One region of the Shewanella sp. SM32 genome, then DNA from elsewhere that is predicted to be linked to it. Evidence: predicted binding sites of a transcription regulator. Region 1 holds the regulator's gene; the other holds the start of a gene.
The links. Region 1 encodes ArgR, which controls arginine synthesis, uptake and breakdown. Its sites were predicted from a motif close to ANTGAATANNTATTCANT; they were not measured.
Positions count from the first base shown of each region.

Region 2: the regulator ArgR is predicted to act here: its motif matches at 1,735-1,752, upstream of argC (N-acetyl-gamma-glutamyl-phosphate reductase).

Region 1 is NZ_JAKKRO010000043.1:21,489-25,917, forward strand. It holds gene L5M10_RS16270 (Dyp-type peroxidase) at 1-597, shown strand, start outside; gene L5M10_RS16275 (LysR family transcriptional regulator) at 670-1,572, opposite strand; gene L5M10_RS16280 (NAD(P)-dependent oxidoreductase) at 1,679-2,311, shown strand; gene argR (transcriptional regulator ArgR) at 2,459-2,929, opposite strand; gene mdh (malate dehydrogenase) at 3,224-4,159, shown strand; gene L5M10_RS16295 (thiol-disulfide oxidoreductase DCC family protein) at 4,263-4,429, opposite strand, start outside.
Region 2 is NZ_JAKKRO010000034.1:4,256-8,684, forward strand. It holds gene ppc (phosphoenolpyruvate carboxylase) at 1-1,100, opposite strand, end outside; gene argC (N-acetyl-gamma-glutamyl-phosphate reductase) at 1,985-2,965, shown strand; gene argB (acetylglutamate kinase) at 2,997-3,779, shown strand; gene L5M10_RS14260 (ornithine carbamoyltransferase) at 3,792-4,429, shown strand, end outside.

The sequences.
Region 1 (4,429 bases):
CTGCATTTAGTGGCTAATGAAATCAGCCAAATGTTTGAAGATTTAGTGGAGTTAGTTGAAGAAGAGCGTGGCTTTAGATTTATGGATAGCCGTGATTTGACTGGTTTTGTCGATGGTACCGAAAACCCTAAGGGGCGTCACCGCCAGGAAGTGGCACTTGTGGGTGATGAGGATCCTGAGTTTAAGGGTGGCAGCTATATTCATGTGCAAAAGTATGCCCATAACTTGAGTAAGTGGCATAGATTACCAGTTAAAAAACAAGAGGATATTATCGGCCGTACTAAGCAAGATAATATCGAGTATGAATCTGAAGATAAGCCACTGACCAGCCATATCAAGCGCGTTAATCTTAAAGATGCCGATGGTAAGTCAATGGAGATCCTGCGTCAGAGTATGCCCTATGGTTCGCTGAAGGAGCAGGGATTAATGTTTATCTCTAACTGCCGCACGCCAGAACATTTTGAAAAGATGCTGCATAGCATGATGTTTGGTGATGGCGAAGGCAATCATGATCACTTGATGCATTTTACTAAGGCGATGACTGGTTCATCTTTCTTTGCCCCCGCACTGGATTTTATGCTGCAGTTCGACGAATAAGCTTTCTATAATCAAGCCGGATTAGCATCAATCGAGACGCACTTAAGCTAACGCCTAAGTGCGTTTTTTATGCTAATGCGCGGGAACCCATTTTTTGATATCGAGCTGCCATTGCAGGGCGGTGAAATCGATAAAAGCGCGCACTAGATTTTGCTGATAACTGCGGGACAAATATACCGCCCACAAGGTTTGGCCTGGTGTCGTAAATTCGGGTAGGACTTCTTTGAGTTGACCACTGGCAAGGTATTGGTTAGCTAAGTCACAGGGTAAACGCACTATGCCATGTCCACGTAGCGCCGCACTGACCAACACTCCCATATCGTTAGCCCTAAGATTCCCTGTAACTTTGACGTGCTCGGCTTGCAGTTCTTTTAGAAAAGGCCAGTTTTGTTGCGCTGAGTGTATGAGGCAGTTGTGGGCCAGCAGATCAATGGGTTCGAGGAGTGGCGTTGCGCTATCAAGATAGCTCGGCGCCGCGCAAAGTACTGCATCTATGGTCATCAAACGCCGAGCTATGAGATTCTCATCGGGCTGCTCGGTATAACGTAGCGCCACGTCGACTCTCTCATCTACCAATTGCGCAAAACTGTCCGACATCACCAGCTGAATGTTGACCTTAGGATGAATTTTAATAAAGCGATCGACGACATCAAACAGACTGTGCTGCCCAAGGCCAATAGGCGTAGCGATACGAATACTGCCTACCAGTTCACTGTTATGGCTGTGGGCACGGCTCTCCATGGCCGCAACTTCACTTAAGATCCGCTGGCAAAATTGTAGTGCTTCCTCACCCTGCAAAGTCAAGCTGGCGCTGCGCGTGGTGCGGTGTAATAAGCGTAAACTCAACCACTGCTCCACTTCTTGAATATGACGGGAAACCTGCAGGCGGCTGAGGTCTAAATGTTCGGCAGCTTTGGTAAAGCTACCACAGTTTGCGACTTCGACGAAACTGCGTATTGCGGCAATTTTATCCACATTAGTATCCTATATTGAAACAATCATGCTCAATTATTGATGTTTATTAGGTGAAAAACTGCAAGTAAACTGGTTCCAATGTAAATCATCTGAGTGAGACAATGAAATGAAAATCGCAATTTTAGGTGCAACGGGTTGGATCGGTGGTGCAATTTTAAAAGAAGCACAGAGTCGTGGACATCAAGTGACAGCGTTAGTGCGTGATCCAAGCAAGTTATCCGTGGCTGATGTGGCAGTACGTGCCGTGGATTTAGAGCAGCCATTGGTCGCCGATACCTTTGCTGGCGTAGATGTCGTGATTGCCGCCGTTGGTGGCCGCGCCCAACAAAATCATGGTCTAGTGGCGAGTACGGTTCAGCATTTACTGGATGTGCTGCCTAACGCTAACGTGCCACGTTTATTGTGGGTCGGTGGTGCTGGGAGTTTAGAAGTGGCGCCGGGTGTGACGCTGGTCTCTAGCCCAGATTTCCCCGCAGTATATAAAGATGAGGCGTTAGCTCAGGGTGAAGCCTTGAAGGTATTCCGTGCGGCGCAAACGGCAATCAATTGGACCTTTGTGAGCCCAGCTGCTGAGATTTATCCCGGTGAGAGTGAAAGCCCGTACCGTCTTGGTGGCGACAGCTTCTTTACCGATGCTAATGGTCAAAGCCGTATCTCTGTAACTGATTACGCAAAAGCCATGGTAGATGAAGCCGAAAAGGGCGCTCACCCAAACCAGCGCATCAGTGTGGCTTACTGATATCGTTATAGTTGAGTTAGATATTGTGAGTTAGATATTGTGCTGGAATGTGTAACGTAATCGGGACAATGGCCAAATAACCAGCGCGGTATTGCACTTCAAAATGTACAGATAAAATAGAACAGGTCAGCTCACTGACCTGTTTTTTTATTCTGCGTAATTGAATAAAGATTTGATGGTTTCTAAGGTATCGGCGATATCTTGGATGCTCGATGGGCAAATAAAGATAGTGTCGTCACCGGCAATCGTACCCAAAATGCCTTCTGGTTTACCGATAGAATCCAATAAACGGGCAATCAGCTGCGCGGCACCTGGGCTAGTTCGCACGACGATCATAGCTTGGTTGTGATCGACGTCGAGTACCAAATTCTTCAGTGGGCTACCCGCGGTGGGTACGCCTAATTCGGCTGGTAAGCAATACACCATCTCTTGCTTAGCGTTGCGAGTCCGCACTGCGCCGAACTTGCTGAGCATGCGTGACACTTTTGATTGGTTAATATTACCAAAGCCTTCAGCTTGCAAGGCGGTGACGATTTCACTCTGAGAGCCAAAGCGCTCTTCTTTTAAAATCGACTTAAAAATTCTAACAAGGTCATCCTGATTCTTGGTCGTTTGCATAATATTATTATTCGTTATTCAAAAAAACAGGCCCATTTTGAATATTTTTAGAAAAATTGTCAACAAATAACCAGATTGGTTGAATAAAAATTCACTAAGTCCCAGTGGTTAAGCGTTTGTAGGGGGCGTAAAAATCCCAATTTGAGTAATTGTTCTACATTGCTTTTACGTTATTCCGGAATTCTTTTGTCCCACGACTAAGGGATAATTGAAATTGTTGTGACATTCCAGTAATGTGACGCCAACGCAAATTAGATCCATGTCACACATATCCGAGAAATAACGGAGATAACTATGAAAGTTGCTGTACTTGGTGCTGCTGGTGGTATCGGCCAGGCTCTTGCCCTACTGTTAAAAACTCAATTGCCTGCGGGTTCACAATTGTCTCTATATGATATCGCACCGGTAACTCCGGGTGTTGCGGTTGACTTGAGCCACATTCCAACTGCTGTTGAAATCAAAGGTTTTGCTGGTGAAGATCCAACGCCTGCCCTCGTGGGTGCTGACGTTGTTCTAATTTCTGCTGGTGTTGCACGTAAGCCTGGTATGGATCGTTCAGATCTGTTCAATATCAATGCGGGTATCGTTCGCAACCTGATCGAAAAAGTAGCGGCAACTTGCCCTACGGCTTTGGTTGGCATTATCACTAACCCAGTCAACACGACTGTGGCTATCGCTGCAGAAGTGATGAAAAAAGCGGGTGTTTATGATAAGAACCGTCTGTTCGGTATCACGACTCTAGACGTGATCCGTTCTGAAACTTTCATCGCCGAATTAAAAGGCCTGAACGTTGCTGACGTTAAAGTGAATGTGATCGGCGGCCACAGCGGCGTGACCATTCTGCCATTACTGTCTCAAGTTGAAGGCGCGACTTTCACTGACGAAGAAGTGGCAAGTCTGACGACTCGCATCCAAAACGCGGGTACCGAAGTGGTTGAAGCTAAAGCCGGTGGCGGAAGCGCGACTCTGTCTATGGGTCAAGCGGCTTGCCGTTTCGGTCTGTCTCTGGTTCGTGGTCTGCAAGGCGAAGCTAACATAGTTGAATGCGCCTATGTTGACGGCGGCAGCGAGCATGCTGAATTCTTCGCACAACCTGTGCTGTTAGGCAAAAACGGTATTGAAAAAGTACTGCCTTACGGTGAAGTGAGTGCATTCGAAGCTAACGCTCGTGATTCTATGTTAGATACGCTGAAAGGCGATATCAAACTAGGCGTTGATTTCGTTAAATAATCTTTCGGATAATCTTTTTAGATTATGACGAATTAAAAACGGAGCCATTGAGCTCCGTTTTTTTATGCCTAGGTTTTACACTTTACTAAGCTAATTCAGTCGATCAGCGGCGCTTAGTGGGCAGTTGGCAATTATCGTCGCAGCGGGCTTTGCCCGTCAGTAAATAGGAGATGCGATATCTGTGTTTTGCAAATCTGAGATAGCACCAATCGGCCACAGTTTTAATCACGGGCAGGCGTAACAGTTGGATCCAAGCGCGTGTGCCTGTCA
Region 2 (4,429 bases), on a different contig from region 1:
TAGAGCATTTCTAGCGGCGCTTTGAGATCGCTTTCTTGCCAAATCAGGCTCGACTTATCGACTTCAGGATTGTGGCCTTCGATGCGCGCATTTAAATAATCTATGGTGTCACGCAGTCTTTGACGAATAGATCGCAGCACGTGGCGGTAAGGTTCGCAGCTGTTATTGGTATAAGCCTTTAACTCATCATTGGCTTCTTCCATCGACAGTTCACCGACCAGTAGGACTATGTCTTTTAAGAATAGTCTGGCGGCAGCATGGCGGTTACGATCGAGCACCTCTTGGGTGACTTTTGCGGTAACAAACGGGTTGCCGTCGCGATCGCCGCCCATCCAGCTTGAAAAGCGCACTGGCGCGATATCAATCGGTAATTGCTGCCCTGTGCGTTGCTGCACTCGATCGTTAAGTTGTCTTAAGAAGTCAGGCACCGCATGCCAGAGTGACTCTTCAATGGTGGATAATCCCCAGCGAGCCTCATCTACTGGAGTTGGGCGCTCGCGGCGGATCTCATTGGTGTGCCATATTTGCGCGATTAATTGGCGCAGGCGCAGATTGATCTGTTGACGTTCTCTATCCGATAGTTGGTCGTTTTCTTGCTCTGTTAAGCAGTCGACAATGGCGGCGTATTTTTGGATCAGGGTGCGACGGGAAATTTCAGTGGGGTGCGCTGTTAGCACCAGATCGATATCCAGTGTTTTTAGACAGTCGAGCATTTTAGCTTGGTCGACACGACCATTGAGCATGCGGCCTAGGAGTTGTTCCACTGGGTCTGGCACGCAGACAAGTTCGTCGCAATTACGACTGATAGTATGAAATTGCTCGGATAAGTTAGCTAAGTTAAGAAATTGGTTAAAAGCTTTTGCAAAAGGGACTAATTCTTCGTCTGGCAAAGCTGTCAGTAACTCGAGCATTTGCTCTCTGGCGGCTTGATCGCCTCGGCGTGAGTCTTTGGCAAGCTTACGGATCTGTTCAACCTTCTCAAGAAAAGAGTCCCCAAGATGGGTACGCATAGTATCGCCAAGGATTTGGCCTAACATACTCACGTTCGATCTTAATGACGCATACATATCTGTCATATTGTCTGCCATGGTTACTGACATAGTTACTCCGAATAGAAAAACATGAAAATCCGCTGTGTATATACCCAAACAACCTGAAGATGCAGGATTCAGCGGGAGTTTAACGCACTTTAGGCAAGGCAGTTATTTGCAGGCCTAGCGGGCTAAGTTAAAAATAACCAACGCAGCATAAAGTGCGTTAAAACCCGCCGGGACGGAGCACCTAGGGCACTCCACTTCCGTGTTGCATCAATTTAAAAGGTGGCCGACATTCTTTCATTGATGCGCCTTGAATTGAAGCACCCTAGGCGCTCTGAAACTCGTATCTTCAGGTAGCTTGGGTATATAGCCCGTTAGCACAATACCTATCACTTGGGGCTATGGTCAACAGCAGAACTTATAACTTATACGACTGGCTTATCCGATATGCAACCAATCACGGTATTTGATGAAGAATATTCAATAGAAATGCGAAGTCACGCAATATTTTTTGATGATTAGTGCAAGTGAATATGAAGTGCATTATTTTATGCTTTGCAGACATGTATCTTAGCTGTTAATGAAAAGGACTGATTTTAACTCATGTTGACCCTGGATAACTGTGTTATTAACGAGTTAGCTGAATGGGAGGCGTGTCTTCGATATCCCAGTTTGAGCTTAAAATATGAAAATAAATTAAAAATATATATTCACATATATTGCATAAGTAGATCTTTGTGGTAGTCTAGCCATCAGTTGAGATGAGTCACCCCCTGTGACCTGTAGAGTGAATATCATGATGTACAGTATTAGCCTGACAGTGAATAAAATAACAACCTATTACGATTTCCTGCGACGATAGTCTTGTCATCATAGATATGCGCGGTTGCGTGTAAGCTATTCATCTACTCTTTAAGTTTCTTTGATTCGGTTAATAAGACAAAAACATGAAAAATATCGCCATTATTGGTGCCAGTGGTTACACAGGCGCGCAACTGACCGCTTTAATCCATGCAGAAGCAGAACTGACGATTCAAGGGTTGTATGTTTCTGAAAACAGTTTAGATAAAGGTAAGCCTTTAGCGGATTTGTATCCTAGCTATAGCCATATCGCATTAACGCTGTCGCCATTGTCCGATGAAGCTAAGGCAAAAATCGTTGTCGAAGCCGATGCCGTGGTGTTAGCGACTGAGCACTCGGTGAGCCTGCATTTAGCGGCTTGGTTTTATAGCCAAGGGTTAGCGGTATTCGATTTAAGCGGTGCCTATCGTTTCAGTGATGTGGCGCAATATCCGAAGTGGTATGGCTTTGAGCATGAATATCCTGAAGTTTTAGCCAAAGCCGTGTATGGCCTTGCCGAATGGAATGCTAAAGAAATCGCTGCGACTAAGATGATTGCCGTGCCAGGTTGTTACCCGACCGCATCATTGACAGCGTTAAAGCCGCTAGTGAGTTTACTGACATCGGCTTATCCGGTAATCAATGCTGTGAGCGGCGTAACAGGTGCGGGCCGTAAAGCGCAGTTACACACCAGTTTTTGTGAAGTTAGCCTGACACCCTACGGCGTATTAGGCCACAGACATCAACCCGAGATTGCCACTCAGCTTGGCCAAGAAGTGATATTTACACCGCACCTTGGTAACTTTAAGCGTGGCATTTTAGCGACCATTACCGTACAGCTAAAACCAGGTACTACGACTGCCGATGTGGCCGCGGCCTATAGCGTGTATGACAAGGCGCCATTGGTCACCGTGAAGCACAATCAGTTCCCGAAAGTAGACGATGTGGTGCTGACACCTAACTGTCACTTAGGTTGGAAGTTTGATGAGAATAGCGGTTACTTAGTGGTAGCCAGTGCCATCGATAACTTGATGAAAGGTGCTGCCAGCCAAGCGCTGCAATGCATAAAGATTCATTTTAACCTTTAATTGTTCATCCTTATTTAAGAGAGTCGTCAAGATGTCTACAAACAACTCAGTATTAGTGCTTAAAGTGGGCGGCGCGCTGCTGCAATGTGAAATGGGGATGGCGCGATTGATGGATACGGCTGCGGCTATGTTAGCCAATGGTCAGCAAGTGTTGATGGTGCATGGCGGCGGCTGTCTGGTGGATGAGCAGCTAGCAGCGAATGGTATGGAAACCGTCAAGTTAGAAGGTTTGCGTGTGACTCCGCCCGAGCAAATGCCGATTATTGCCGGCGCACTTGCGGGGACTTCGAACAAAATTCTTCAAGGCGCAGCGACTAAGGCTGGCATTGTGAGTGTGGGCATGAGCCTCGCCGATGGCAATACTGTTTCGGCTAAGATTAAAGATGAGCGTTTAGGCCTAGTGGGCGAAGTCACGCCAAACGATGGCACTTATCTTAAGTTTATCCTCGCCCAAGGTTGGATGCCGATTTGTAGCTCTATCGCCATGATGGACGATGGCCAAATGCTTAACGTCAATGCTGATCAAGCTGCGACGGCCTTAGCCAAATTAGTGGGCGGCAAGTTAGTGCTACTGTCGGATGTTTCTGGGGTGCTCGATGGTAAAGGCCAGCTCATCCACAGTTTAAATGGCAAGCAGATAGCAGACCTTGTTAAGCAAGGTGTGATCGAAAAAGGAATGAAGGTCAAAGTTGAAGCTGCGCTCGAAGTCGCACAGTGGATGGGGCAGGCGGTACAAGTTGCCTCGTGGCGTGATGCAAGCCAATTAATCGCATTAGCAAAAGGTGAAGCCGTAGGAACACAAATCCAACCATAAGTGGAGTAGGTTATGAAGCATTTACTATCGATAAAAGACTTAACCCAGAAGCAGTTACAGGATCTAATTGCCTTGGCAAAAACGATTAAAGCCAATCCGGCTGAGTATCGTCATGCGCTGGATGGCAAGAGTGTGGTGATGTTATTTGAAAAGCCCTCACTCAGAACACGCGTTAGCTTTGATATCGGTATTAATAAGCTCGGGGGCCACTGTTTATACCTAGACCAGCAAAATGGTGAACTGGGAAAACGGGAATCGGTTGCTGACTTTGCTTCTAACCTGTCATGTTGGGCCGACGCAATTGTGGCGAGAACCTATTCACACACCACTATCGAACAATTAGCCGAGTTCGGCTCAGTGCCCGTGATCAATGCGCTGTCGGATCTTTATCATCCTTGCCAAGCCTTAGCTGACTTTTTAACACTGGCAGAGCAGTTTGAGGATGTCAGTAAAGCTAAATTAGCTTATGTTGGTGATGGTAATAATGTCACTAACTCGCTGATGTACTGTGCGGCTATTCTCGGTGCCACCATGACAGTGATCTGCCCAGCGGGTCACTTTCCTGATGGCTACGTAGTGGCAGAAGTGCAAGAGCTCGCCAAACGATATGGCGGCAAGATAGTGCTGACTTCAGATATCGATGCGATTGA